One region of the Luteibacter pinisoli genome, then DNA from elsewhere that is predicted to be linked to it. Evidence: predicted binding sites of a transcription regulator. Region 1 holds the regulator's gene; each other region holds the start of a gene.
The links. The regulator FliA, encoded in region 1, starts transcription of late flagellar genes. The targets are predictions, from matches to a motif close to TAAAGTTTNNCNNNCNNNGGCCGATAA.

Region 1 (10,028 bases):
TCGGCGAGCTCGAACACTTCGGCGACGTTGGACATCGGCAGGCTCAGCAGGCGGTTGCCCACGCGCACCATCAGCACGCGCAGGATCGCGAGCGTCAGCGGCACCGAGAGGCGCACCGTGCTGCCATGGCCCACCCGCGAATCAATCGACAGGGTACCGCCAAGTTCAACGATTTTTGTCTTCACCACGTCCATGCCGACGCCGCGGCCGGAAATATCCGAGACCTGGCTGGCGGTGGAGAACCCGGGGCGGAAGACGATTTCGTAGCATTCGCGCTCGTCGAGGCGAGCGGCCTGCTCTTCATCCATCAGGCCCTTCTCGACCGCCTTGCGGCGCAGGACTTCCGGGTCCATCCCCTTGCCGTCATCGGTGACGGTGATGACGATGCGGTCGCCGTACTGGCCGGCCGCGAGGCGCACGGTGCCGGAACGCGACTTGCCCGCGTCTTCGCGGACGTCAGGCATTTCGATGCCGTGGTCCACGGCGTTGCGCAGCAGATGCACCAGGGGATCGGCCAGGGCCTCCACCACGGTGCGGTCGATATCGGTGTCTTCGCCTTCGGTGACGAGCTCAATCTCTTTGCCGAGCTGGCGGGCCAGGTCGCGCACGATGCGCGGGAACCGCGAGAACAGCTTGCCCACCGGCTGCATGCGCATGCGCAGCACGGCGTTCTGCAGGTCTTCCGCCACGCGCTCCAGCTCACCGATGGCGCGTTCCATCGGGTCGTTGGTGCCGCGGGGTGCGAGATTGGTCAGGCGATTACGCACCAGCACGAGCTCACCCGCGGCGTCGACAAGGCTGTCGAGGCGATGGGTATCAACGCGCACGGTGGTATCGGCGGCAGCGGCCGGCTGGCGCTTTTCGCTCGGCGCGCTAGCCGCTTTGGGCTTTTCAGCCACCGGCGCGGCAATCGGTGCCACGGCCGGCGCGACTGGCTCGGCAACAGCAACGGCGACGGGAGCGGCCTGCGTCGGCAGTTCGGCGTCACCCGGCGCAGCCGTACCGTAGAGCTGGTCCAGCAGGGCTTCGAACTCGTCATCGCTGATGGCGTTGCTGTCGGCCGCCGCGGGCGCATCGGCAACCGATGCGCTGGGCACATCGGCGTCGATGGACGCGCCGGGAGCGGCCGTGCCGTAAAGCGAATCCAGCAGCGATTCGAATTCGTCGTCGGAAATGGTGCCGGTGGATGCCGGCGCGGGCGCCCGGTCGGCGCGCGCGGCGTCGAGCAGGGCCTCGAATTCGTCTTCGATCGGATCGTAAGGCTTCGCCGGCGCCGCGGCGGGCGCCGGCTGGCGTGGGGCGCTGATTGGCACCGCCAGGGCCACCGGCGCGGCAGAAGCGGCACGACCCGGGATCACCAGGCGATCAAGCAGTGAACGCGGCGCGGGCTCGGCGGGTACACCGGCGTCGGCCGCGCGCATCATGTCGTTGAGCAGGTCGAGCGACTCCAGCAACGCGTCCATCAGGCCGGCGTTGAGGACGATGGCGCCGTTACGCGCCTCGTTGAGCAGGTCTTCCGCGCGGTGGCACAGTTCCACCATGGCGTTCAGGCCAAGGAAGCCCGCACCGCCCTTTACGGTATGGAACGCACGGAATACCGCGTTCAGGAGCTCGCTGTCTTCCGGCGAGGCCTCGAGGTCCACGAGCTGTTCGCCCAGGGTCTCGAGCAGTTCGCGCGCCTCGATCAGGAAGACGTTGAGCAGCTCGTTGTCCAGCTCCACGCTCATGCCGGGCTCAGAACCCGAATTCGCTGAGGAGGCGATCCACTTCGTCCTGGCTGACCTTGTCCGCGGCCGGCGTGTTGCCACCCGCGAGCGAACCGGTGAGGCGCACCAGCTCGATCAGCGAGGACTCGACCTTGGCCATGAAGGCTTCGACCTGGGCGACGCGCTGGCCGGACAGATCCTGCCAGGACTGCGCTTCGACCATTTCGCCGAAGCCGATGTCGCAGCTCTGCGCGAAATCGCCCACGCGCACGGCCAGGGCCGTCGCGTTGACGTTGAAGACGGGGTCGGCCTGGTCGAGCACGAGCAGCTCGTCGGCCTCTTTCGCCAGGGCCTGCGCCTGCGGGCGCAACTTGTCGCTGAAATCCAGCGTGCGGTGGGCCGCCTGCGAACTCATTTCGAGCACGTCACGCAGGTGCTTGCGCGCGTCACTCATCGTGCCCGGGATGCCTTCGCTGGAGATATCGGCGGCAAGGCGGCGGGCGGATTCGTGGAGGTCGCGCGCCAGGTGGCCCAGCGCCATGAACAGGTGCTGCTCGCGGCTGCGGATAAGGCTGTCGAGCGCCTTTTCAAAAGCCACGCTATCGTCGGCGTCGAGCAGCTCGCGCAGTTCGGGGGCCACGTCCTGGCCAGCGGAAATCATCGTGTTCATGGTCAGTCCCTTAGCCCGCGGCCGCAGCGAGTCGTTCGAAGATCTTGTCGAGCTTTTCCTTCAGCGTGACGGCCGTGAACGGCTTCACGACGTAACCATTCACGCCGCTCTGCGCGGCTGCGATGATCTGGTCGCGGTTGTTCTCGGCCGTGACCATCAGCACCGGCAGCTTCTTCAGCGCGGCGTCGGCACGAATGGCACGCAACAGGTCGATGCCGGTCATGTTCGGCATGTTCCAGTCGGTGACCACCAGGTCGATGGGCTGCGAGCGCAGCAGCGCCAGCGCCGCGTTGCCGTCTTCCGCTTCCTGGATGAGCGTGTTGGTGAAACCCAGCTCCACCAGCAGGTTACGGACGATGCGCCGCATGGTGGAGAAATCGTCCACCACGAGGATTTTCATGTTCTTGTCCAAAACGTTCTCCGCCTTACTGCCGCGTCGTTCTTAGTGTTTGTCTTTCCAACCTGACATGCGTGCACGGAGTCGGATCAGGGCCTGGCCATGGATCTGGCACACGCGCGATTCGCTCACTCCCAACACCGCACCGATTTCCTTCAGGTTGAGTTCTTCATCGTAGTACAGCGACATCACCAGCTTTTCGCGCTCGGGAAGCCCGTCGATCGAGTCGGCGAGCGCATGGCGCAGGCCGTCTTTTTCGAACAGGCCGTCCGGGCCCGCGGCGTCCGGGTCGGCCACGTCGATCGCGAAACCTTCGTCGCCTTCCGGCGCCGTCAGGCTCAGCAACCGCGCACTCGCCGCGTCGGCCAGGATCTGGTTGTACTCCATGGCATCGATGCCAAGACGCTTCATCACTTCCACGTCGTTGGCGTCGCCGCCGGTTTCGTTCTCGATCTGCCTGGTGACTTCCGCCACTTCGCGCAACTTTCGGTGCACGGAGCGCGGGGTCCAGTCCGTCTTGCGCAGTTCGTCCAGCATGGCGCCACGAATGCGGATGCCCGCATAGGTTTCGAAGCTGGCCGCGCGAGTCGGCGAATAGTTCCTTGCCGCCTCAAGCAGGCCGATCATCCCGGCTTGCATGAGGTCGTTCGCATCGACGCTGGGCGGCAGGCGGCCCATCAGGTGATAGGCAATCCGGCGCACCAGCGGCGCGTGCGTTTTTACCAGTTGATCGGCCGGAACCTTAGTGATTTCAAGGTATTCGCTCGCGACGCTCACAACGGCAGCCCTCCCCCCACGTGCTCGCGGCCGGCAAAAAAGCCGATCCGACCCTGACCACGGGGTTCGGGTTCACCCCATGTATCGACCGACCTGGCCATATTCTTGAATCCCACCGCCGAACGGCTGCTGGGCCAGGCTTCGACCACCGCCGACTGGCGGCGGATGGCCTGGCGCAGGTACTCGTCGTGCGGAACCATGCCCATGAAATCCAGGGACACATCGAGGAACCGATTGGTCACCCGGGAGAGCTTTTCGAACAGCTGGCGGCCTTCCTGCGCGTGGCGAACCATGTTGGCCACGATGCGGAAGCGGTTCACCGCGAATTCGCGCGACAGCACCTTGATGAGTGCGTAGGCGTCGGTGAGCGAGGCCGGCTCGTCGCAGACCACCACCACGACCTCGTCGGAGGCGGCGGCAAACATCGACACGCTATCGGAGATGCCCGCGGCGGTGTCGACAATCAGGTACTCCGGCGCCAGCGGGTATTCGTCGAAGGCGCGGATGACGGCGGCATGCTCGATGTTCGGCAGCTGGGCCATGCGGCGGGTACCGGAGGTGGCCGGGATCACCTTCAGGCCATGCGGCGCTTCCAGCACCAGGTCTTCGATGGCGCAGGCGCCTTCGAGCATGTGACCGAGATGGCGCGTGGGCTGCAGACCGAGCAGCACGTCGATATTGGCCATGCCGAGGTCGGCGTCCAGCAGGAGGACGTCACGCCCGCCCATGGCCAGGGCCATGCCGAGGTTCACGGCCACCGTGGTCTTGCCCACGCCGCCCTTGCCGCCCGCGATCGCGATGCTCCGCGTGGGGCGGCGGTCGGCTAGCCAGTTAAGCGTGGCGGCCTGGGAATTGTCGACGTGTGTGGTCATGAAGGAGTTCACTGCCGTGAAAGAGGTTGCGGATGCGGTTGCCGGGGTCACGTTCGTCAGAATCTGCGATCAGGCCAGGGCCGGTGAAGACGCGAAGCCGAAGCGGTCGGCAAGTATGGCGTCATCCGGTTCGTCGTTGCGCTGCTTGAGCATCTGGGCGGCGAGGCAGACCAGCTTGCGTGCGTCAGCAGTGGCGATGTCTTCGGGAACGCGCTGGCCATCCGTGGTGTAGTCGAGCGGCATGCCGTGGCGGATCACCGCCGACAGCGCGCCACCCAGGAGCGGGGTTTCGTCGAGCTTGGTAAGAATGGCGCTCTGCGGCTTCAGCGGCGCATAGGCGCGCACCGCGTTGTCGATGGCCTGGGCCTGGGCGTTGGCGGCGAGCACCAGGCACACGCGGACGTCGGCCATCGCACGCAGCGTCTCGAACTGCTGCTGCAGCTTCGGGTCGTTGCCGGCCAGGCCAGCGGTGTCGATCAGTACGGTGTGCTTGCCACGCAGCTGCAGCAGCACCGTGCGCAGGCTGGCGGCGTCGTGGGCGTTATACACACGCACGCCCAGAAGGCGCCCATAGTGTTCCAGCTGCGCGCCAGCACCGATGCGGTACTGGTCGGCGCTGATCAGCGCGACGTTGGAAGCCCCGTGGCGCAGCACCGCGCGGGCGGCAAGCTTGGCGATGGTGGTGGTCTTGCCGACGCCGGTGGTGCCGACGAAGGCGGTGATGCCACCCCCGACGGTGTCGAAGTTGCGGCCGCTGGTGCGGATGTTGCGCGAGAGGATGCCCAGCGGCAGGTAACGGGCCTGCTCGACGGTCATGTCCGCGGGCAGTTCGGCGCACAGGGCGCGGGCCACGTCGCCGTCGATACCGAGGCGGGTCATCTCGCGAAGGACACGGGCGCGCAGCGGCTGCTCGCGGTCCATCTGGTTCCAGGCCAGCGCGGAGAGCTGCACTTCCAGCATCTCGCGCAGGTTGTTGATTTCGGCGCGCATGCCGTTCACCGCGGTGTCGTTCTGCGGCGCGCTGACGGTGGCGGCGCGCACCACGTCGGCGACGCTGGCGGCGAGCGCGGAGGACGACTGGCGCTGCGGCGCGTTCGGGTTGGCCGGCGCGGCCTTCGCGGCACGCTCGACGGCGGCGGCCGTGGCGGCGCGGGCCTGGTCGACGCGGGCCAGGCGCTCGGCTTCGCGGGTATCGCGCACCGCACGCATGATGCCGGGCTTCTCTTCCGCCTGCGGCTCGTCGAACGCAAAGCCGGCCTCGCGGACCAGGGCCTCGTCGTAGTCGAGCGCAGCGATGATCTCGATGCCGTCGTCCATGCGCCGCGTGGAGAGGATCACGGCGTCCGGACCCTGCTCGTCACGCACCTGGCGCATGGCCTGGCGCATATCGGAAGCAACGAATCGTTTGATTTTCATGCGATCGATCCTGTTCTTGTCGCGCGGTACGTCATGTCTAGCGTCCCAGTGCCGTCACCAACTTGACGCGGCGGTTATCCGGAACCTCGTTGTAGGCAAGTACATGCAGGTTTTGGGCCACATGGCGCGTAAAGCGCGACAACCAGGGACGAAGGGCCGGCGAGACCAGCAGCACGGCCGGTTCACCCGCCGCTTCCTGCCGACGCGCGGCTTCGGCGACGTTCTTCTGCAGGCGATCGGCCAGGCCCGGCTCGACGGCCGCGCCGGCGGGGCCACCACCCTGCAGGGATTGCAGCAGGATCTGTTCGAGCTCCGGCGCCAAAGTAATGACAGGCACTTCCGAACCCAGGCCGGCGATTTCCTGGACGATCTGGCGACCGAGGGTGACGCGCACCGCGGCGGCGAGCACGCCCGGATCCTGGCTCTGCCCCGCATGCTCCGCCAGCGATTCGACGATGCCGCGGAAGTTGCGGATGGGCACGCGCTCGGCCAGCAGGTTCTGCAGCACCTTGACCACGGCGCCAAGCGACAGGCGCTTGGGTACCAGGTCTTCCACCAGCTTAGGGGTCTGCTGGGCCAGGCGGTCGAGCAGCTGCTGGACGTCCTGGTGGCCAATGAGTTCGTGGGCGTGGTTTTGCAGGATGTGCGACAGGTGCGTCGCGATGACGGTGGCCGGGTCGACCACGGTGTAGCCCAGCGTCTGCGCGTGTTCGCGCATGCCCGGCTCGATCCACACCGCGTCCAGGCCAAAGGCCGGGTCGCGCGTGGCGATACCGTTGATGGTGCCGTGCACCCGGCCCGGGTCGATCGCGAGCATGCGCTCGGTATGGATCTCGGCCTCGCCCATGGGCACGCCCATCAGGGAGATGCGGTAGCCATGCGGTGCCAGGTCGAGGTTGTCGCGGATGTGCACGGACGGCACCAGGAAGCCCAGCTCCTGGGACAGCTTGCGCCGCACGGACTTGATGCGGGCCATGAGTTCGCCGCCCTGCGCCTTGTCCACCAGCGGGATCAGGCGGTAGCCGACTTCGAGGCCGATGGTGTCCACCTGGGCCACGTCTTCCCACGACAGTTCGAGGCGCTCGGCCGGCGGCGCGGCCTCCAGCGCGGCAAGCTCGGTGCCCGGCGCGCCCGGCGTGCCGGTCGCTGGCGCCTGCTTGCCCTGGTGCAGCTTGAACGCGGCGAAGCCGGCGATGCCCGCCAGCAGGAGGAACGGAATATTCGGCATGCCCGGGATCAGGCCCATGACGCCGAGCACCGCCGCGGCCACGCCCAGCGCCTTCGGCTGCGCAAACAGCTGGCCGAACACCTGCTTGCCCATCTCCTGCGACTTGGACACGCGGGTGACGATCACCGCCGTGGCGATGGAGAGCATCAGGCCGGGCACCTGGGCGACGAGGCCGTCACCGATGGTCAGCAGCGTGTAGGTACGGGCCGCTTCGCTAGCCGACAGGCCATGCTGGAACATGCCGATGAAGAAGCCACCCAGCATGTTGATCGCGAGGATGAGCATGCCGGCGGTGGCGTCGCCGCGGACGAACTTCGAGGCACCGTCCATCGAGCCGTAGAAGTCGGCTTCCTCGCGGACTTCCTGGCGGCGCTCGCGCGCCTGTTCCTGGGTGAGCAGGCCGGCGTTGAGGTCGGCGTCGATTGCCATCTGCTTGCCGGGCATGGCGTCGAGGGTAAAGCGGGCGGTCACTTCGGACACGCGGGTGGCGCCCTTGGTCACCACCACGAAGTTGATGATGGTGAGGATGGCGAAGACCACGAAGCCGACGGCGAAGTTGCCGCCGATGACGAACTCGGCGAAGGCCTCGATCACCTTGCCGGCCGCGCCCGGGCCGTTATGGCCGTGCAGCAGCACCACGCGGGTGGAGGCGATATTCAGGGCCAGGCGCAGCAACGTGGCGAACAGGACCACCGTCGGGAACGAGGCCAGCTCCAGCGGCCGCATCACGTACATGGTGGCCAGCAGGATCACCAGCGACAGCGCGATGTTGAAGGTGAACAGCAGGTCCAGCATGAACGGCGGCAGCGGCAGCATCATCATGCCGAGCATGATCAGCATGGCGACCGGTGCGGCGACGCCACGGCGGCCGATCTGCCGGAAGGTGCCCATCAGGTTGGTGGAAGCTGCCATGTGTCTCACTTGTCCATGCGGTAAGGGCCCATCAGCTCCGGATCGATATCCTGCTGGGGCATGTCAGGCGGGACGTCGCCAACGGCGATCGCCTGCTTCAAACGGAACACGTAGGCCAGGATCTGGGCCACGGCCACGTACAGGGCCGAGGGGATTTCGCGTCCGATCTCCGTCGTGTGATACAAGGCTCGTGCCAACGGAGCCGCTTCCACCACCGGAACCTTCGCATCGGTGCCGACTTGCCGGATCTGCAGGGCCATTACATCCATGCCCTTGGCCACCACGCGTGGCGCTCCCATGCGGTTTTCGTCGTATTTCAGGGCCACCGAGAAGTGGCTCGGGTTGGCCACGATGACGTCGGCCGTGGGCACGTCTTCCATCATCCGGCGCCGCGCCATCTGGTGCTGCATCTGGCGGATTTTTGACTTCAGTTCCGGCGAGCCCTCGTTTTCCTTGTGCTCGTCCTTCACTTCCTGCTTGGTCATCTTCATCTTCGTGGTGAAGCTGTACTTCTGCCACGGCGCGTCGACCAGGGCGATGCCACCCAGGGCCAGGGCGAAGATGAGCGAGGCGCTGCCGAACACGCCGAAGGCATGGGCGATGCCCTCGTTCACCTGGCCGGTGCCGACGGCATACATTTCCGAGGTGCTCTTGCGCAGGTACCAGGCCAGCGCACCGCCGATCAGCAGCAGCTTGAGCAGGGATTTGCCCAGCTCCACAAGGCCGTTCTTGGACACCAGGCGGGAGAACCCCTGGATCGGGTTCAGCCGGTCGAACTTGGGTACCAGGGCTTCCAGCGAGAAATTGAGGCCGCCCATCACCGCCGGGGCGGCCACCGAGGCGGCCATCAGCACGGCGAACAGCGGGCCGAGCATGCGCAGGGCCTCCATCACCGCCGTCATCAGGGCCCGATTGAGGCCGTTGGCGGCAAACAGGTCTTCGCGGCCATAGCGCAGGCCGACGTGCATGATGTTCGCGGCGTGGATGGCCATCTGCTCGTGCGAGGCAATGAGCATGGCCACGCCGGAGAACACCACGATGGCCGTCGACAGGTCGCGCGAGCGCGGCAGCTCGCCCTTTTCACGGGCTTCGCGAAGGCGTTTGTCACTTGGACTTTCGGTTTTGTCTTCCTTATCCGCACCCTCGCTCATGGCCTACCTCCCGATGAGCTGGCGCATGGTTCCCCATGCGTCGGTGGTGAGCGAATCGAAGGCGCTGGGCAGGCCGCGCAGGGCGAGCCACACCGCGACCAGGCCAAGGCAGATGGTGATCGGGAAACCGACGGCAAACAGGTTCATGGACGGCGCCGAACGGCTGATGGCGCCAAAGCCGAGGTTGACCACGAGCAGCGCGGTGAGCGCAGGCAAGGCGACGCGGACGGCGCCGGCAAACAGGTGCGTGGCGAAGGTCAGCACCGCCCAGAGGCCGTCGGTGCCCATGCCCGCCTGCCCAACCGGCATGCTGCGGAAGCTTTCGGCCAGCAGGTCGATGAGCTGCAGGTGGCCGTTCATCACCAGGAACAGCAGGGTGACGAGCATGGTGTAGAACTGGCTGATCACCGGCGTGGTGCCGCCGACGCCGGGATTCACCACTTCGGCGAAGCCCAGGCTCATGGCCTGCGACACGAACTGGCCGGCAAACGACACCGCCTCGAACACCAGCTTCAGCACGAAGCCGAGCGCGGCGCCGATCAGCAGCTGCTGCGCCAGCGTGGCGACGCCCGCGGCGGACAGCGGGCGGATGTCCAGCGGGGCCAGCGGCGTGAGCACCACCGTGAGCATCACGATGAGGCCCAGGCGGATGCGCTGCGGGATCATGTTCGAACCCAGCACGGGCGACATGATCACCAGGCCGGAGATGCGCGCCATCGCCCAGCATGCGCTGCCCACCCACCCTTCAAGCTGGCTGAGCTCCAGCGGCATCAACGCACCGCCTGGGGCAGGGTTTCGATGAGGTTGCGGGTGAAATCCACCATGGTGCGCAGCATCCACGGGCCGGTGATGATCGCCACCAGGGCCATGCAGATGAGCTTGGGGATGAAGCTGAGGGT
Region 2 (10,028 bases), 1.9 Mb from region 1:
GTGTAGTTCAGGATGTAGCCGAAGCCCGAATCCCAGGTGTGCTGGTTGTAGATTTCCACACCCTTCGACGTACCCGAACGACCGTTCGCGTTGGTGCTGTACTGCAGGAAGTTCGTCTGCGTGCCACCGACGTCAACGTTGATGTTGTTGACGGTGACCGGGACGACGAAGTTCTTCACCTTCTTCTGGAACAGATCCACGCCGACGACCGAATGCGGGCCGTAGTACCACTCGCCGGCCAGGTCGAACTGGGTGGCCGTGAACGGCTTCAGGTCGGCATTGGCACCGGAACCGTACCAGCCCGGCAGGGGAGCACCGAACTGCTTGCGGTCGTTGTAGTACTCCTGCGTGTTGTTGGTCAGCTGGCCGAGCTGGGCGAGGTCCGTGTAGTTGGCACGGGCCAGCGCCTGCGAGCCGGCGGCACGGAGGATGAAGTCATCCCAGATCGTCCACGCGATGTTGAAGCTCGGCAGGAACTTGTTGTAACGCTTCTGCGTCGTCGAGTTGGTGTAGTTCTCGATGACCGACACTTCGCGCGGCAGGTACTGGAAGTCACCCGGGGCGCACGCACCGCCGCCCGCGTTCACGCCCGACGCCGGGCAGATCAGGATGTTGCCCTGCGGATCGTGGTAGTACACCGCGTTGTTCGTGGTGACCTGGTTGGCGACTGTGAGGTCCTGCTTCGTGGTGACGAAGCGCAGGCCGACGTTACCGCGGATGGTGCCGGTGTCGAAGTTCGCCTGCACGTAGGCCGCAGCCACCTTCTCACCGATCGACGACTTGTTCTGCGGCTTGTTGTAAAGCGTGCGGTCGTAGGTCGAGTTCAGGTAGTTGTAGTACGCCGGGAAGTTGATCGCCGGGAAGATGTCGTCGCCGTACGCGTGGTTCACGCCGTTGAGGTAGTTCGGCTCAAGGAAGCCGGCCGGCAGCTGGCCCGCGTTTGGATCGCAGGTCTGGAACTGCAGCTGGGTGCCCTTGCAGTACCAGCGCACTTCGTTGCTCTGCTGTTCGGCATTGGCGTCGGTGTACTTGCCGCCAAACTGGATCGACTGCAGCCAGGTGGAATCCAGCGACCAGGTGAAGTCGGCCTGCGCGAAGTTCTGCGAGTTCGAGGTGTTGACCATGTTCGAACCGGTGGAACCCAGGTCGACCTGGCCCGCGCCGTTGATCATGTTCTGCAGCACGCCCTGCTCGGCACTGATGCCCGGCTTGCCGGCCACGTCGGTACCGGAGGTGGTCCACGACGCGCCATCGCTGCCGTTCACCCACTGGCCGTTCACGAAGTTACGCGGCTTGGCAGCCATGCCCAGTTCGACCGACGGGCCGCCCTTGGCCCAGGTGCGGCCGAGGTTGAACGAACCGCTGAGCGAACCGCCGTTGTCCCATTCGCCTTCCAGGTTGAGGGTCTGCGAGGTGGCCTTTTCGACCGAGTAGTTGCCGTTGAGCCACGGAATTTCCGTGGAGCAGACGTCGACGGCCTGGCGGGCCGCGCCGGTCACCGGGTTGACGGCCGAGTTACAGCCCACGCCCGCAGCCGGGAGCTTGTAGTTCGCGCCGGTAACGATGGTGTGCGACGGGTCGAAGGTCAGGCCGTTCGGTGCCAGCAGGCGGCCGTTCTGGTCCGCGAAGTTGGAGTTGTTCGGCAGGCCCCACTCGGGGATTTCCAGCGTATTGGTGATCTGGGTCTGCTGGCGCTCGAAGCGGAAGTAGTTACCCGTCAGCAGGAAGTGGTCGCTGGGCTTGAACTGCATCGTGGCCTGGGCACCCTTGGTCTTCAGGGTCAGGTCGTTGCGGCTCGTGGCGAACTGCTGCGGCATCCAGAAACCGTTGGAGACATTGCCGGCCTGGTCGACGACGCCGTTGCCCCAAAGATCGATGTTGTTGTTGACCGCGGCATCGTACGGGTTGCCGTGGATGTCCACCGGCGACTGCGTGCAGGTGGTGTGGTCCTTGCAGTTATCCGACCACCAGTGCCAGCTCGAGGCATCGGCTTCGTACGTGGTCGCCTGGCGCTTCTGGTACGAACCGGCGACGAGGACGCCGAAGGTCTCGTCCTTGTTCTTCCACGACCACAGGGCCGAACCCTGTGGCTCGGTCTTCGCGCTGGTGTCGGAGCTGGCGGCGGTGCCCGAGACAAAGCCTTCGTTGGCAGCCATTTCCAGCGGGCGGCGCGTGCGCAGGTCGACGTTACCGCCGATGCCGCCTTCGTCCAGGCGGGCTTCAAGGCTCTTGTAGAGCTTGATGTCCGAGAACATGTTGGCCGGGAACAGCGTGTAGTTGAACGAACGCGTCAGGCCGGCCGAGGTATCGGCCGAGGCGACGTAGTTGCCGTTCAGTTCGGTGTAGGTCAGTTCGGGAGCGAGGCCGCGGATGCTGACGGTCTTGCCTTCGCCGGATTCACGGCTGATGACGACGCCCGGCACGTGGGCCAGCGCGTCCGCGATGTTCTTCGCCGGGAACTGCGCGATGTTCTGCGCGTTGATCACTTCGACGATGGAGTTGGCTTCGCGCTTGTCCTGGACGTTCTGCTCGATCGACTGGGCATAGGTGGTGACGACCACCGTATCCAGGTTCGTGGCGTTCTGGTCCTTACCTGCCTTCTGGTCTTTATTGGTTTTCTTCGCGGCTACCGTGTCATCGGTTTGCGCAGGCGCGGCTGCGGTGGTGGCGGCAGGCGCTGCTGTCTGCGCGAACGCGGTCGCGGGTACGCCGATGAAACCGGCGATCGACAGGGTAGCGGTGGCGAGCGCGGCGCAGAGCGGCTTGCGCTTAAGCATGTGTGGCAGATAAGTCACTTTTGAATTCCCTCAGTGGTGTGCGCCATGTTTGGAGTCGGCGCGGTGTCCCCCGTACATCACTGCTGCAGATGCCCGATCTATTCGTGCACGTGCCCCTCCTCATCCTGTGCTTGGATCGATCCAAATTTCAGGCAGCCGATCCCGTTCCCCAGCCCGGCAGCTATGGTTATGTCGCTCTACAAAGTTTTCCCCTGGGGGGAAGCATCTGCTTCCAAACCCTCCCCGCCCCGGTTTCCGTCATTCAGGTTCAGGGGCTTTTCGCCCGCAACCTTTCCTGACTTGGATCGATCTAACTCCCCGTGGGGCGAATTAAGACGCCGAAGTTGCAAGGTGTCACGCTGCGCCGCAAAAAAACTCGGCTAAAGCTCCCCCGGACCCTGCCGAAAACGGCTTGGCATGACTGGCGTCATTCGCCGTCCAACCCGCTTTCCTCCTCAGGTTTCACCATGAAAGACACCCCTCAACGCGCGCGCTGGCGCGGCCTGAGCGTGGGCGCACGCCTTACGCTGCTGGTCGTGGCCATCGTTTCCCTGGGTATTGCCCTGCTGACGGTGCTGGTTACCACTCTCGTCTCAAGGGAGCTGGAGACACGCTCGCGCGACGACCTCAGCCGGGGAAACGGCGCCATCATTGCGATGGTGAATACGTTCAGTGGCGCACTTTTGGCCGAATCCGACCGTTTCCTTGCCGTTTTTGAGAGCTACTTCCCAGCGACCGCGCTGGGTATGGACCCGATGAAGCGAGTGAAGATGGGCGACCGCACCGTCCCCGTGATGACCCTGGAAGGCAAGCCGGTCAATGGCGACTTCACGGTGGTCGACGAGTTCTCCGCCCGTGCCCACGTCGTCGCCACGCTGTTCGTGCGCGACGGGCAGGATTTCATCCGCGTCACCACCTCGCTGAAGAAGCAGGACGGCTCCCGCGCCGTGGGCACGTCCATCGACCACGCCCACCCGGCCTTCCCCCAGCTGCTGGCCGGCAAGGGCTATGGCGGCCCGGCGGTGTTGTTCGACAAGCCATACATCACGCGCTATGAGCCGATCCGCGACGCGGGCGGCAACGTCATCGGCGTGTGGTTCGTCGGCGTGGAGATCACCCAGGAGATGGACGCGCTGCGCGCGCAGATCGCTTCCATCCGTATTGGACAGAGCGGGCATTACTCCGTGATCGACGCCAGCGCCGGCAAGCGCTACGGCTCGTACATCGTCGACCCGGCGCTGGCGGACCCTGCCGCGAAGGCCGATAGCGCCGCGCTGAAGGCCGTGGGCGTGGATGGCCAGCCGGTGTACGCGTCGATGCTTTCGACAGGCAAGGGCGAGGCGCGCTATCGCGTCGCCGTGGCCGGGCGCGAGACCGAGCGCCTCGCCGTCTATGCCACCGACCCCGCCTGGCACTGGATGGTGGCTGGCACCGTCGATACCGATGAGCTGTATGCGCCCGTGCGCCACCTGCGCAACGTGGCGATCATCAGCAGCCTGGTGATCATCGGCGTGCTGTGCCTGCTGCTGTTCGTCGCTATCCGCGTGCGTATCACCCGACCGCTCAAGTCGGCGGTGGATGCGGCCAGCCGTCTCGCCGAGGGCGACCTCACCACGCGGCTTGCCTCCACGCGCGCCGATGAGATCGGCCAGCTGATGAACGCCATCGACGGCATCGGCGATGGCCTGGGCGGTATCGCCCGCTCGGTGCGCCGTGCCACGGCGAGCATGACCAGCAGTACCTCGGAGATCGCGGCCGGTAACACCGACCTGTCGATGCGCACCGAACGCCAGGCCGCCGAGTTGCAGATGACCGCGGCCAGCCTGGACTTGCTGACGCGCACCGTGCGCGATAACGCGGGCAACGCCACCCGTGCGAGCGCCCTGGCCGAAGGCGCCAGCGTCGCCGTGCAACAGGAAGCCGGCGCCATGGCAGAGGCCGTGGCCTCCATGAATGGCATCCAGGCGTCGGCGCAGCGGATGGCCGATGTCATCGGCATCATCAACGGCATCGCCTTCCAGACCAACATCCTGGCTTTGAACGCGGCGGTGGAAGCGGCGCGCGCGGGCGAGCAGGGCAGGGGCTTTGCCGTGGTGGCGGCGGAAGTGCGCAACCTGGCGCAGCGCAGTGCCACGGCCGCGAAGGAAATCGGCGCACTGATCAGCGAATCGGTGGCGCAGGTGGATACCGGCCACGGCCTGGTGACGGAAGCAGGCCACAACATGCAGGCCGTGATTGGCCGCATCCGCGATGTGGCGTCGCTCATGGGCGACATCAGCCGCGCCTCCACCGACCAGTCCGAGCAGATTGGCCGGATCAACCATGCGGTGTCGCGCATGGATGATTCGACCCAGCAGAACTCGGCGCTGGTGGAAGAAGCCGCAGCCGCGGCCAAGAGCCTGGAAGACCAGGCGGCCGACCTCGCCCGCGTGGTCGAGGTGTTCCGCCTCTAAGGAGGGTTAGCCCTCCAGCTCTTCCCAGCGGGCGAAGGCCGTGTCGAGCTCGGCCTGGATCTTCGCCAGCTCGTCGTTCGCCCGCGTGATCGTCGCCGCGTCCTGCTGGTAGTACTTCGGATCGTTCATGGCTTCCGTGCGCCGTGCGATTTCGGTTTCCAGCTCTTCGAGCTTCGCCGGCAGCAGGTCCAGCTCGCGCTGTTCCTTGAACGAGAGCTTCTTCTTCGCGGCCACGGGTGCAGCCACCGGTGCCGGCGCGGCGACAGGTGCCGGCTTGGCCGTGGCGGCCGCGGCGGCCTTCGCCGCGGCGATGATCGGCTTCTGGCGCAACCAGTCGCTGTAACCGCCGATGTAATCGCCGACCACGCCATCGCCTTCGAGCACCAGCGTGCTGGTGACCACGTTGTCGATGAAGTCGCGATCATGCGAGACGAGCAGCAACGTACCGGTGTATTCGCCGAGCAGCTCTTCGAGCAGCTCCAGCGTTTCCACGTCGAGGTCGTTGGTCGGTTCGTCCATCACCAGCAGGTTGGACGGCTGCGCGAACAGCTTGGCCAGAAGAAGACGATTGCGCTCACCGCCGGAAAGGCGGGTGATCGGTGCGCGCGCACGTTCCGGCGAGAACAGGAAGTCCTGCAGGTAGCCGATGATGTGCTTGCGCTGGCCGTTGAGCTCGATGTATTCGCGGCCTTCGGCCACGTTGTCCAGCGCGTTCATGCTGTCGTCCAGCGCCATGCGGTGCTGGTCGAAATAGGCGATTTCCAGGCCCGTGCCTTCGACCACCGTGCCTTCCTGCGGAGCCAGCTGGCCGAGCAGGATTTTCAGCAGCGTGGACTTGCCGGCGCCGTTCGGGCCCATGATGCCCACGCGGTCGCCGCGCATGATGGTGCCGGAGAAATCGGCGATCAGCGTGCGGCCGTCGTAGGCCTGCGTGACGTGCTTGGCCTCGACCACCTTGCGGCCCGACGCCTGCGCGTTGGCCATCGTCATCTTGGCGTTGCCGGTCTGCTCGCGGCGCTCGGCGCGCTCGAAACGCATGGCCTTCAGCGCACGCACGCGGCCTTCGTTACGGGTGCGGCGCGCCTTGATGCCCTGGCGGATCCACACTTCTTCCTGGGCGAGCTTGCGGTCGAAATGCGCATTTGCCTGCGCCTGCGCGTGCAGGCGCTCTTCGCGGCGGCGCAGGTAGTTGTCGTAGTCGCCCGGCCAGCTGGTCACCTGGCCGCGGTCGATCTCGACGATGCGGGTGGCCAGCGAACGCAGGAAGCTACGGTCATGGGTGATGAAGACGATGGCGCCGGCGAAGCCCTTGAGGAAGCCTTCGAGCCAGGCGATCGCCTCGATGTCGAGATGGTTGGTGGGCTCGTCGAGCAGCAGCAGGTTCGGGTCGCGGACGAGGGCCTGGCCCAGCAGCACGCGGCGCTTCATGCCGCCCGAGAGGTCGGCGAAATCGGTGTGCCCCGGCAGTTCCAGGCGCTCGATGATGTTTTCCACGCGGGCGTCGAGATCCCACGCGTTATGCGCTTCGATCTGCGACTGCACGTCGCCCAGCGCGTCCATGTCGCCCTCTTCGAGCAGGTGGTGGTAGCGGGCCAGCAGGTGGCCCAGCTCGCCGAGGCCATCGGCCACCACGTCGAACACCGTGCCGGCGGTGTCCTGCGGCACTTCCTGGGTAAGCCGCGCCACGCGCGTGCCGCCCTGCAGGCGGATTTCACCGTCGTCGGGCTTCAGCTCACCCGCGATGAGCTTCATCAGGGTGGACTTGCCGGCGCCGTTGCGGCCGACGATACAGACGCGCTCGCCCAGGTCGAGCGAGAGATCGACATGTTCAAGCAGGAGGGGGCCGCCGACGCTGTAGTCGAGGCCGAGGATCTGGATTAGGGACATCTCCCTATTCTACCTGCTCCGGTGCTCCCGCCCCGTTACAACGTGTCCAGGCGGTAACGGGTGGCCTGGCGGTAGGTGGCGCCGGGGCGCAGGATCGCGGCCTCGGCGTCCGCCATGTTCACCTGGTCCGGGAAGGCCTCCGCCTCCAGGGCGAAGCCCGCGAAGGCCTGGTAGCGCTTGCCGTCGCGGCTCACCTGGCCGGCCAGCTTCTGCCCGCTATAGAACTGAAGGCCCTCGCGGTCTGTCTCCACGGTGAGACGGCGCCCGCTGGAGGGCTCGGTGACGACGGCCACCACCCGCGAAGCGCCGCCTGGGGCCGGGGCCGGGATGTAGCAGTGGTCGAAGCCGCCGGCCAGGCGCAGCTGGGCGTCCGGCCAGTGCAGGCGCGAGCCGATCGGCGCCGCCGTGCGGAAATCGAAGGCGGTACCGGACACGGGCTGCCGCTCCGTGGGGATGGCCCCCGCGTCGGTGGCCAGGAATTCCGCCGCGTCGATGCGAATCAGGTGGTCGCGGATATCCGGGCGGCGGTCGTTGAGGTTGAAGTACGGGTGCGAGGTAAGGTTCAGCGGCGTCGGCGCGTTGGTGGTGGCCTCGTAACGGAGGTCCAGCGCGCCGTCGTCGTCCAGGGTGATCCGCAGCGTCACCCGGACATCGCCGGGGAAGCCGCCATCGCCCTCGGGCGAGGCGAGCTGCAGGCATAGCGCGTCGCCGTCCACCTCGACATCCCAGCGCCGCGCGTGGAAACCATCGTGGCCGCCGTGCAGGTGGTTGTCGCCATCGTTGCGGTCCACCTTGTACTCGATGCCATCGAGCTGGAAGCGGCCGCCGCGGATACGGTTGGCCCAGCGGCCGACGATCCCGCCCATGAAGGCGGTGGCGGCGAGGTAGTGGTCCGCGTCCGCATGGCCGAGCAGGATTTCGCCAAGGTGGCCCCGGCGGTCGGGTGCCTGCCAGGAGAGCAGGGTGGCACCGAGGTCACTGATATCGACGCGCATGCCGCGGGCGTTGCGCAGGGTCCAGCGATGGAGCGGGCGTCCGTCGGGCAAATGGCCCCAGGCGGTAGGTTCGGAGATAGACATCAGGGAGAGCAGTCCGTGCCGGCCGCGTTCAGGACGCGGCCGCTTTTCGGTGGAGTTCGAGGTATTGGCGCGGCGTGCAGTCGTACTCGCGACGGAATACCGCATACATGTATTGCAGCGACGTGAAGCCACAGCGGATGGCAATGTCCGCGAGCGTGGTATCGCCGTTGATGATGAGTTCGCAGGCCGTATCGAGCTTGTGCTTGAGGATGGCCTGGTGGACGGTCTGTTTCAGCTCGCGCTTGAAGTGTTCTTCGAGCACCGTGCGCGATACGCCGACGTAATCGGCCACCTGTTCGGTCTTGATGCCCAGGCAGCCGTACTGGCGAATGTAGTGGCTGGCGCGCATCACGTGCGGGCTGCGCATCGGCTGGTAACGGCTGGACACCTGCACGTTGATGCCCACCGGCGGCACGATCACCCGCGTGGTCGAGCAATCCATGCCACGCAGCATCTGGTGCAGCACATGCGCGGCGGTGCGGCCCATTTCCTCCGCCCCCTGGATCACCGAGGTCAGCGGGATGCGATTGAGCAGCTGGGCCATGGGGTCATTGTCGATGCCGACGATGGCCACCTGTTCGGGCACCGCGACGCCGCCGATGACGCAGGCCTGCAGCAACTGCCGCGCCCGTGCGTCGGTCACGGCGATGATGCCGATGGGCTTGGGCAGGTCGGACAGCCACGACACCAGGTGTTCGACGGCTTCACCCCAGCCACCCGCGGTGGTCGGCGATCCCTCGTAAACGATGCCTTCCACGTTCTCGGCCGAGACGATGGCCCGGAACGCGTGCTCGCGCTCCTGCGCCCAGCGGCTGCCCGCCGTGGCGGGGATGCCATAGAACGCAAAACGCGACAGCCCCTGTTCGATCAGGTGGTCGTACGCCAGCCGCACGAGGCGGTCGTTGTCGGTGGCGATGTACGGCACGCCCACCGGGTACTGCGCCGGGTCGTGGTACGAGCCACCCACGGCGACCACCGGGATATGCAACTCGCGCAGGGCTTCGGCGGCCTCGGGGTCGTCGAAGTCGGCGATGACACCGTCTCCCTTGAACTGGTGGATGTCACGCATGCGGCTGCGGAAATCCTCCTCAAGGAAGAGGTCCCACTCGACGCGGGTGCTATTGAGGTAGTGCCCAATGCCTGCGATGACCTGGCGGTCATAGACCTTGTTGGCGTTGAACAGCAGTGCGATGCGATGCGGTGCCATGGCCCTGAAAACTAGCAGGGAATGCGCCGGGAGGCCATGACGCATCGCGGCAGGAAAAAGGCTGGAGGCATCGCGGGAAATCGCAATTGCGCCGGAACGCCGAGGTAGCCATCTTCAATGGGATGCGTCCCCACGTTCGTCAAGGAATCGTTATGTCGTACTTCTCCAGCATCCCGAACATCGCCTTCGAAGGCCCGGGTTCCGATAACCCCCTGGCGTTCCACCACTACGACGCCAGCCGCAAGCTACTCGGCAAGACCATGGCCGAGCACCTGCGCCTCGCGGTCTGCTACTGGCATACCTTCGTATGGCCCGGTTCGGATGTCTTTGGCGCTGGCACCTTCGAGCGTCCCTGGCAGCAGTCGGGCGACCCGATGCAGAAGGCCCGGGAAAAAGCCGATGCGGCATTCGATTTCTTCACCCGCCTCGGCACGCCGTTCTACACCTTCCACGACACCGACGTGGCGCCGGAAGGCAACAGCCTGGCGGAGTACCGCAACAACTTCGCCGCCATGGTCGACGTGCTCGAAAAGAAGCAGGCCGATACCGGGGTGAAGCTGCTCTGGGGCACGGCCAACGTCTTCAGCAACCCGCGCTACGCGGCCGGCGCGGCGACCAATCCGCA
Region 3 (10,028 bases), 2.0 Mb from region 1:
ACCCGATCCTCCGGCAGAATCCGGCGGAGAATCTGAACATGCGGATCAAGGGCGCCCCGGTGCACGGGCTCACACCGTACTTCATGGACTTCGAGCGGCTAAGCGCGTTCTACGCATCGCTATACGGCCCGGGGACGCCTGCCGCAGAACCCGGCGGCCTCAACGAGGACTGGTACCTACGCACGGACGCCAACGGCAAGCCGCTCACGGTCATCATGTGTGATCCGCGGGAGATCCCGAACGGGACGTACCTCGAGGGCGGCCGCATCGTCGATGCGCCGGTCAACGGCCGCCGGGCAACGTGCTCGCACGTATTCCTGCTACCCGACTATAAGGCCATCGTCAGAATTCGATATCAGCGCATTGTCCTCCATGACTGGCGCCGTATTGAAGACCTCGTCAAGCACACGCTGCGCCAGGCGCAGGTGTCCGAATGATGAACGCAGCGGGACTCTCCGACGCCGACATCAGCATTCTGGGCTACTACGCGCAGCAGGAGAACAGGGAGCTGTACTGGAACTACCTCGCCCAGCTCCCAGGCAATGATGGGTACGGCCGGCTTGCGCTGGGTGTGGTGCGTAACGACAACATGCCAGGCGCAACAGCCAACGCCTACGCGGCTGCCTACGCGCGCGACCACAACGGCCGAGTACTCACGGAACGCGAGTGGGATCAGTTTGGTGTCGACCTCGTCAAGCTAGACTATCAGGCCCGGGTGCAGCACATGGCTGACAGTCGTCGCGATCGCTCGCTGAATCTTCCGGCCAAAGACGTGCAGATCGCTCACGATGCTGCGTTCGACAAGATCCACGTCGACCCCAACGCCTGGACCCCCCGAAAGCTTCTCGAGGCTTCCCGCGCCCACGGCGAAGCGGAGGCCGAGAGGGTCTGGACGAACATGCTCAACAACGATGCGATGGGCCTGTACCGCGGCAAGGACACCCTCCTGCAACTCGCCACCCAGGAAGGCATGCCGGTCGCGGAGCGCCTTGAGTACGCGCGCGACATGGGCCAGGCCTACACTGCGGCGATCAACCAGCGTCCCAACGACAATCCCAATGTCATCGGGACATCGGACCATTACTACATGCGTGACCGTCAGGGCGAATGGGCGGAGCTGCATCACGCGTCGCCGACCATCGGCGTCCAGTTCAACCAGATGCGCGACGTGAACGACGCCGGTCTGCGCGACCGCCTTGAGGATACGCATCACCTGCGCATGGAACGCGGCGAGGCGCGGAAGGCGTTCCACCCCGACGACCCCAGGCAGCTGGTGTCATCACCCCACCCGCTCGCCGAGGCGCGGCCACGTAGCTCCCTGCCCAGGGCCGGCGAAGACCCTCTCTACGCCGCCATGCGTCGCCAACTGCCCTTCGACGTATCGGACGACAAGGTGGCCGAGGTGGCGCTCCAGGCGCGGCATGCAGGCATTCGCGAGCCACGCCAGATGGAACACATAGGCCTCTACGACAACACCATCATCTGCCAGCGCATTAACGCCGGACCCTGGGCCGAGGTAACCCTCAGTTCCCCCGCCCCGCCCATGGAACAGAGCCTTGCCCGGGCACAGCAGGTGGATCAGCAGGCGATGGAGGCCCAGATGCAGCAGCAACAGATGGCCATGCAGCAATCCGGCCCCGTCATGAGCATGTAGCAAAAAAAACGCCTCCCGAAGGAGGCGTTCCGCGAAGCGAACCGGTCTAAGCCGTTTTCAATGCACGGTGAAAAGCTTGTCGAAGCCCGCGATGCGCAGGGTGTTGCGCAGGTCCGCGCTGGCGTTGACGATGCGAATTTCCGCGCGCTCGCCGCCGGCGTGCTCGCGCAGCAGCATCAGCATGCCCAGCGCGGAGCTGTCCATGCCGGTGACCTGCTCCAGGTCGAGCACGTAGCTGCGCGACTGGGCCACGTCGCCCAGGCAGGCGTCGTGGAAGGCGCGGTGGATGGAGAAGTCGAAGCGCTCGCCCAGGTGCAGGGTGAGGCAGCCGTGTTCGGTATCGTTATGGATGGTGATGGACATGGTGCTTCCCCTTAGAACAGGTCGATGTCGCCGGCAGCCATGGACTGCTGCAGCGCCGGGCCACGCGAACGCAGGCGGGCACGCTCGCGCTGGTCGGCCAGGCGGGCACGCACGCGCTGGGCGCGGGAGCTGAGTTCGGCGGCGTCGGCCGGCGCGCAGGCCAGCTCTTCGATGTCGCGGGTGCAGTCAGCGGTGATTTCCTGCAGCTCGACCAGGCGCGAACGGGTCTGGTGGAGCAGCTGGCTGAGGATGTCTTCGAACTGCAGCGAGCGGATGGTGGTGGACACGTCGTTGCCGAGGCCACGGTTGATCGTGGCGGCTTCGTCGGCAGCCGCGCTGGTACGCGCATTGCTCTCGGTGATCGTCGACATCATCGTGTCGATGTCGCCCTTCGCCTGCAGGGCCACGTTCATGTCCTGCGAGGCCATGCGGCCGACCAGCTCGCGCAGCTGCTCCATTGCGGTGCGCGAACGCTCCACGTGGGTGCCGATCTTCTCGTTGAACTGGTTGCTGTGCTGGGCGAGGTTGCGGATCTCACCGGCCACCACGGCGAAGCCACGGCCGGATTCACCAGCGCGGGCGGCTTCGATGGCGGCGTTGAGCGCCAGCAGGTTGGTTTCTTCGGCGATGGTGTTCACGTTCTTGAGCAGCGCGAACACGGCGTCCATTTCCTTCGCCATGCCGTCGATGCGGTAGACGATGCGCAGGCTTTCGCGCGACAGCTGCACGATCAGGCCGACGAAGTGCTCCAGCAGGCCGGCGGTGCGAGCGGCGAAGTCCTGTACCGAGATGCCCTTGCCGCCGCCTTCGATAATTTCGCTGAGCAGCTTCTGCTGCTTGCCGGTCTTCTGCGACAGGCCGTTGAAGCCGCCGCCGAGCTCGGCCACGGCGTCGCGGACGAGGTCGAGGGCCTGGTGCAGCTCACGGCTGGCGTGGCCCAGTTCGTCGACGATGGCGCTGCGCACGTCTTCCATGGCTTCGCGCACGGACTGTGCGTCGGCCGGCAGGGTGTCATTCACCACCAGCTCCACCAGCGGCTCCTCGAAGCGCGGGCGCAGGGCGATCGCGATCCAGGTGGCGGTGAGCAGCGCAACCACCAGCGGCGCGACCCACGCGGCGTGGAACACCAGCACGAGGAGCAGCGCCACCGCGCTGACCGCGATACCGGTGATGCGTTCGTTCTTCGGAATGACCATGGTGATGTCTCTTCGTCCTTCAGGTGCCAACGCGTGCGACGGTGGCGGGGATGGGGGTATGGGCAAGCGCGAGCAGGCGCAGGGCGATCTGGTCCAGCGGCAGCATCTCGGCCGCCGCGCCAGCCTTCCAGGCGGCGCCAGGCATGCCCCAGACCACGGAGCTGGCTTCGTCCTGCACGAGGGTATGGGCGCCGATCTCTTTCAGCTCGGCGAGGCCGCGCGCACCGTCGTCGCCCATGCCGGTGAGCAGGCAGCCCACGGTGGCGGCGCCGACACTGGCAGCCATGGAACGGAACAGCACGTCCACGGCGGGCTTGTGCCGGTTCACCGGAGGGCCGTCGTGCAGGCGGCAGACGTGGCGCGCACCGTCCCACATCACCAGCAGGTGCTGGCTGCCGGGGGCAATGTAGACGTGGCCGGCCTGGATCGGCTGGCCGTCGCGCGCTTCGCAGACCTTCATGGCCGACACACCGTCCATGCGGGCGGCGAACGGACCACTGAAGGCGGCGGGAATATGCTGGGTGATGACGATCGGCGGTGCGGTCGGCGGCATCGCCTCGAGCACCACGCGGATGGCTTCGGTACCGCCCGTGGAGGCACCGATGGCGATGATGCGCTGGCCACCACGGCTGCCCGGGGTCTGCGCGCGCGGCAGCACGGCATCGGCGGAAAGGCGCGGGGCCACGTCCAGCTTCGACAGCGACAGGTCGAGCTTTTCAATCTTGGTGACGGTGGCGCGCTCGCGCGGGTTCGCGCCGGCGGCCAGGCGCACTTTCGCGCAGATTTCCGGCGCGTGCTCCATGAAGGTGTTGGCGAGGTCGGCGGCCGGCTTGGTGAAAAAGTCCACCGCGCCCAGTTCCAGCGCGCGCAGGGTCACGTCCGCGCCGCGCTCGGTCAGCGTGGAGACCATCACCACCGGCATCGGCCGCAGGCGCATCAGGTTCTCGAGGAACGTGAGGCCGTCCATGCGCGGCATTTCCACGTCCAGCGTCAGCACGTCCGGGTTCAGCGCCTTGATCTTCTCGCGCGCGATCAGCGGATCCGGCGCGGTGCCCACCACCTCGATGCCCGGATCGGACTCGAGCATGGCGGTCAGCACCTTACGGACCAGGGCCGAGTCGTCGACGATGAGAACGCGTACTTTCTGCATGGGCACTGGGAACTCGGGTGGCAAGGTGTCCCGCAGCGGCGAGGCGGCGGGACAGGAACGGGCGGGGGAACCCTTCGACGCTAAGCGTCAGAAAAGCTCGACATCTCCCTTTATCGGATCGTTTTCCAATCGCTTGAGGTATCGCTTCTCACGATCGGCGAGCTGGGTGTCGTGGACAGCGCGCAGCTGGCGCACCCGGACCTTGCCGCTGACCGGGAAAAACTGCACGTGGCGCGGGTAGATATCGCCGACATCGGCCGCGCAGAGCTTCAGTTTTTCGGTGGCGATATAGCGCTGCACGAAGGCGATATTGCGCTGGCCGATATCGGTCATGGTGGCCAGCACGCGCCCACCACCGAAGATTTTCACTTCGAGGTCGTCGCGACGGCCGCCGGCCTTGAGGATGGCGTTGATCAGCTGTTCCATCGCGTCGTTGCCGTAGCGCGCGGCGCGGCCCACGGTGGAACCCCAGCTATCGCGGTCGTTGTTGGCCGGCTCCGGCAGCATGAAGTGGTTCATGCCGCCAATGCGGCGGCGCGTATCGCGCACGCACGCGGAGACGCACGAACCCAGCACCGTGGAGATCATTTCTTCCTGCGTGCTGACGTAGTACTCGCCCGGCAGGATCTTCACCGTGACCACGTCCAGGGCAGGATCCCAGAACCGGCGGACGTGCTCAAACCCCGGCAGGACACTCTTTGGATCGAAGCCGGCGAAAGTGCGCGGCTGCGCGACGAACGTGTCGCTCATGTACGTTTCCGGTAGACCGTGCGACCGATCAGATCAAAGTCGTCGGATAGTCCGTACATGGATTCCGAGTGACCGAGGAACAGGTAACCCCGGCTTTCCAGCATGCCGGCGTATCTAGCGAACAGGCGCTGTTTCGTCGGTTTGTCGAAATAGATAACGACGTTGCGGCAGAAAATGGCGTCGAACTTGCCCTGCATGGGCCATTCATGGAGCAGGTTGAGCGGCTGGATGGTCACCAGCTCGCGCAGGCGCGGGTGCACCTGGGCGTAGCCGTCGTAAGCACCTTCGCCGCGCATGAACCAGCGGCGACGGCGCGCGTCATCCACGCCACCCAGGCGATCCACCGGGTAGACACCCTTGCGGGCGGCTTCCAGGGCCTGCGGCGACAGGTCGGTGGCGAGGATCTTCGCGTCCACCGTGGAACCGGTGCGCTCGATGGCCTCGGCCAGCACCATGGCGAGCGCATAGGGCTCCTCACCCGTGGAGCAGCCGGCGGACCAGATGCGCAGGCGGCCGCCGTTCTTTTTCTTGTCCTCGAGCCAGCGCGGGAGCAGGTCCGCCACGAGCATGTCGTAGTGGTGCATCTCGCGGAAGAACGAGGTGACATTGGTGCTGATGCAGCTGGCCAGTTCGCCCAGCTCGGCGTCCGGATCGCGGCGCAGCAGGTCGCAGTACGCCGCGAAACCCGGCAGGTTCAGCGCGCGCAGGCGGCGCAACAGGCGCCCCTGCACGAGCTGGCGCTTGTGGTCGCCCAGCGAGATACCGCATTGCTGCAGCACGAACTCACGCAGGAAGGCGAATTCCGCCTCCCCGAGGCTCGGACCGCCTACGCCCGCCTGTACGGCGGCATCGCCGTTAGTGACGAGCGCATTCATCGATCAGAATTCCTTCCATGCACCGGCGTCAGCCGCCGGCTCGGAGGGACGCTGCGCACGGGCGATCGGCTGGCTGCGCACGGCGGCAAACACGGTTTCCATCTCTTCCTTGGTCGGGTCCTTGCGCGCGGCCTTGGCCGCGGTGCCGCCCTGGCCGTTGACCTTGAAGAACGACACCTGGCGGCTGAGCTCCGTGGCCTGCTCGTGCATGGCACGGGCGGCAGCGGCGGACTCTTCCACGAGCGCGGCGTTCTGCTGGGTCATTTCGTCCATCTGCAGCACGGCATGGTTGACCTGGTCGATCCCGGCCGACTGCTCGGAGCTGGCAGCGGCGATTTCGGCCACGATATCGGTGACCTTCTTCACGCTATCCACGATTTCGGCCAGCGCCTTGCCGGACTGGTCGACCAGCTGCGAACCGGCCTGCACCTTGTTTGCGCTGTCGTTGATGAGCGCCTTGATTTCCTTGGCCGCATTGGCCGAGCGGCCGGAGAGGTTGCGCACCTCGGTGGCCACCACGGCGAAGCCGCGGCCCTGCTCACCCGCACGCGCCGCTTCCACCGCGGCATTGAGCGCCAGCAGGTTGGTCTGGAAGGCGATTTCGTCGATGAGGCTGACGATGTCGGAGATCTTCTTCGACGAGCTGCTGATTTCGCGCATGGCGATGACGGTCTGGGCGACGACTTCACCGCCCTTCTCCGCCTGCTCGCGTGCACCACGGGCCAGCTGGTTGGCGTGGCTGGCGTTCTCGGCGTTCTGCTTCACGGTGGAGGTCATTTCCTCCATCGACGAAGCGGTTTCTTCCAGGCTCGAGGCCTGTTCCTGCGTGCGCTGCGAGAGGTCGTCGTTACCGCGCGAGATCTGCTGCGCGGCCGTGCTGACCGAACCCGAGCCGTGGCGCACTTCGGAGACGATGGCGGCGAGGCGCTCGTCCATGGTCTTGAACGCGGACTGGAGCTGGCCCAGTTCGTCGCTGCGGGTCACCTTGATGTCGTGGCCCAGCTTGCCTTCGGCAATCTCGTGGGCGACGGCCACCGTCTTCGTGAGCGTGGCGATGATCGAACGCACCACCAGCACGCCGATGAGCAGGCAGATGAACAGGCCGACGGAAAGCGAACCGATCGACAGTGCGCGGATCGTCTTGTACTGCGCGGTTTCCTTCGCGTAGATGCCCTCGGCTTCGATGCGCTTGGCTTCGATCAGCTTGTTGAGCTTGTCCTGGCGATCCATCAGCAGCGGGCGAACCTGCAGCTCGAGCACGTCGGAGGCGCCGTTGTCGCCCTGCTTCAGGGCGTCGACCATGTCGGCCTTGGCCGAGTTGTAGTCGTCGTTCGTCGCCTGCCACTTGTCGTAGAGCTTCTTGATGTCGTCGGACATCGGCAGCTTGACGAAGTCGGCCTTCAACTTGGTCATTTCTTCCTGGTACTTGTCGAACTCGGCGAGCTTTTGGTTCACCTGGTCTTTCTGGTCAACCTTGGCGGCCGCTTCGCCGAGCACGACGAAGGCCATGAGGGCGCGGGTGTTCACGCGGCTCAGCATTTCCGACGGGGCGAGCTCTTCCTCATAGATCTGGCGCATGCCTTCGTTCTGGAAGTACATGGCACCCAGGCCGACGGCGGCACCACCGAGCAGCATGGCCGTGAGCAGGCCGAGCACGCCGTACAGGCGCCCGCGAACAGTCAGGGCGGGGATCTTCAGCTTCAACTTCTTCATTACGATTCCAGTTCGAGAGCTTAGGCAACGGCTTTGGTGTCGGCAGAAGCCAGCGCGGCTTCCAGCATCTGGGCGTCCTGCGGCTGCAGCAGGCGGTCCACGTCGAGCAGGAGCACCATGCGCTCGCCGGCAGACGTCAGGCCCTTCAGGTATTCGGTATCGACGGTGGTGCCCATGTCGGGCACCGGGCGGATGCCCGAGGCGACGACTTCGACCACGTCGGAGACGGCGTCCACGACCACGCCGAACTGGCGGCCGGCCACCATGACGATGACGCACACGGTGGTGGCGGTGTATTCCTCGCGGGCCAGGCCGAAGCGCAGGCGCAGGTCCAGCACGGGGACGATGGCGCCGCGCAGGTTGAGCACGCCGAGCACGTAGCTGGGTGCCTGGGGAATACGGGTGACCGGTGTCCAGCCACGGATTTCACGGACGGCGAGGATATCGACGCCGTATTCCTCGTTGCCGAGATTCACGGTGAGGTACTGCGCGGCTTCGTCGGCCACGGTGGCGGTGCTGGCTGGCTGGTTCATTCTGTTCCCACTGCGGATGGGGCGGCGTTCGGGACCCCTCAAAGGGGTATCGGCCAGCCCGCCCCATTCTTGAGGGGGAATTTGAGACAAAACCCAGCGGGTCAGGCGGCTTTGCGGCGGCCCTGGAGGCGGACGAGGCCCGCGATATCGGCGATCAGGGCGACGGAGCCGTCGGCCAGGATCGTGGCACCGGAAATGCCCGCCACGCGGCGGTAATTGGCTTCGAGGGACTTCACCACGGCCTGCTGCTGGCCAATGAGTTCATCGACGAACAGGCCAATGCGGGTGCCCTCGCCTTCCACCACGATGACGATGCCGGCGTCGACCGCGCGGCGCTCGCCTTCACAGCCGAACACGTCGTACAGGCGAACGATGGGCAGCCATTCGTCGCGGAAGCGGAACAGCTCGCCGCCGCCGACCACGCTGCGCACCGCGTCGGCCTTCACCTGCACCGACTCCACGATGGAGACCAGCGGCACGATGTAGGTCTCCTCGCCCACCGCGGCGGTGAGGCCGTCGATGATGGCCAGGGTGAGCGGCAGGGTGATGGTGAAGCGGGTGCCCTCGCCGGCGCGGCTGCTGATCGCCACCGTGCCACCAAGGTCCATGACGTTGCGACGGACCACGTCCATGCCCACGCCACGGCCCGAAAGGTCGGTGGTGGCGGCGGCGGTGGAGAAGCCCGCTTCGAAAATGAGGTCGGCCACCTGGTCGTCGGTCATGCCGTCGCCCGAGGTGATGATGTTGCGCTGGACGGCCTTGGCCACGATGGCGTCGCGGTTGAGGCCCGCGCCGTCGTCGCTGACTTTCACGACGATGGAGCCGCCACGATGGAAGGCCTCCATGCGCAGCGTGCCGGTATCGCCCTTGCCGGCGGCCAGGCGCTTCGCCGGCACTTCCAGGCCATGGTCGATCGCGTTGCGCACGAGATGGACCAGCGGATCGCCGATCTTCTCCAGCACCGTCTTGTCCAGCTCGGTGCCTTCGCCACGCATGTCCAGCACCACTTTCTTGTCCAGCTTCTGGGCCAGGTCGCGGACCAGGCGCGGGAAGCGGTTGAACACCGTGCTGATCGGCAGCATGCGGATGCTCATCACGCTTTCCTGCAGCTCGCGCGTGTGGCGGCCCAGCTGGGCAAGGCCCTGGCGGAGCATTTCCAGCTGCGATTCCTGCACGCCGTCGTGGAACTGGCTGAGCATGGACTGGGTGATCACCAGCTCGCCAACGAGGTTGATCAGGGTGTCGATTTTCTCAATGCCAACGCGGACCGAGCTGGCCTCGCTGTTGGCGGCCGGGTCACGCACGGCGCGGGGCGCCGCGGCGGGGGCCGGCGAAGCGACCGCGACAGCCTCGATGGCCGGCGCCGCGATACGCGGGGTAATCGTGAGGTCGCAATCACCGTCCACCCAGTCGAACACGCCTTCCACCGCGGAGCGCTTCGCGCCGGCCGCCAGGTGAAGCGTGTAAGCGAGGTACGACGACGACGGATCCATGTCCGCCAGCGACGGCAGCTTGGAGGCGTCGGCGGCGACGGTCAGCGGGCCCATGCCTTCGAGCTCGCGGAACATGCGCGCCGGGTCGTTACCGGTTTTCAGCAGGTAATCGAACGGACGGAACGCGATGTCCCAGCCTTCGATGGTTTCAGTCGGCGCAGCGGCCTTGGCCGCGGCGGCCGCCGGGGCGGCAGAACCACCCGAGACCATGGCCGACAGTTCGGCGAGCAGGCCCTGGCTTTCCGCCGTGGCGCCCGGCTGGCCGGCCATCTGCAGGGACAGCATGTCGCGGATGATGTCG

Region 2: the regulator FliA is predicted to act here: its motif matches at 3,159-3,185, upstream of FIV34_RS03205 (methyl-accepting chemotaxis protein).
Region 3: the regulator FliA is predicted to act here: its motif matches at 8,281-8,307, upstream of FIV34_RS06555 (chemotaxis protein CheW).

The regions. Positions count from the first base shown of each region.
Region 1 is NZ_CP041046.1:3,434,753-3,444,780, forward strand. Features, by position in the region: gene FIV34_RS15605 (chemotaxis protein CheA) at 1-1,727, opposite strand, end outside; gene FIV34_RS15610 (protein phosphatase CheZ) at 1,735-2,376, opposite strand; gene cheY (chemotaxis response regulator CheY) at 2,387-2,788, opposite strand; gene FIV34_RS15620 (RNA polymerase sigma factor FliA) at 2,819-3,550, opposite strand; gene FIV34_RS15625 (MinD/ParA family protein) at 3,547-4,422, opposite strand; gene flhF (flagellar biosynthesis GTPase FlhF) at 4,492-5,838, opposite strand; gene flhA (flagellar biosynthesis protein FlhA) at 5,876-7,978, opposite strand; gene flhB (flagellar biosynthesis protein FlhB) at 7,984-9,129, opposite strand; gene fliR (flagellar biosynthetic protein FliR) at 9,133-9,900, opposite strand; gene fliQ (flagellar biosynthesis protein FliQ) at 9,900-10,028, opposite strand, start outside.
Region 2 is NZ_CP041046.1:713,016-723,043, forward strand. Features, by position in the region: gene FIV34_RS03200 (TonB-dependent receptor) at 1-2,795, opposite strand, end outside; gene FIV34_RS03205 (methyl-accepting chemotaxis protein) at 3,245-5,230, shown strand; gene FIV34_RS03210 (ATP-binding cassette domain-containing protein) at 5,237-7,117, opposite strand; gene FIV34_RS03215 (aldose epimerase family protein) at 7,153-8,196, opposite strand; gene FIV34_RS03220 (XylR family transcriptional regulator) at 8,225-9,403, opposite strand; gene xylA (xylose isomerase) at 9,556-10,028, shown strand, end outside.
Region 3 is NZ_CP041046.1:1,432,659-1,442,686, reverse strand. Features, by position in the region: gene FIV34_RS06595 (hypothetical protein) at 1-437, shown strand, start outside; gene FIV34_RS06590 (hypothetical protein) at 434-1,654, shown strand; gene FIV34_RS06585 (STAS domain-containing protein) at 1,712-2,017, opposite strand; gene FIV34_RS06580 (methyl-accepting chemotaxis protein) at 2,029-3,213, opposite strand; gene FIV34_RS06575 (protein-glutamate methylesterase/protein-glutamine glutaminase) at 3,233-4,363, opposite strand; gene cheD (chemoreceptor glutamine deamidase CheD) at 4,451-5,113, opposite strand; gene FIV34_RS06565 (CheR family methyltransferase) at 5,110-5,988, opposite strand; gene FIV34_RS06560 (methyl-accepting chemotaxis protein) at 5,992-7,701, opposite strand; gene FIV34_RS06555 (chemotaxis protein CheW) at 7,722-8,234, opposite strand; gene FIV34_RS06550 (chemotaxis protein CheA) at 8,336-10,028, opposite strand, start outside.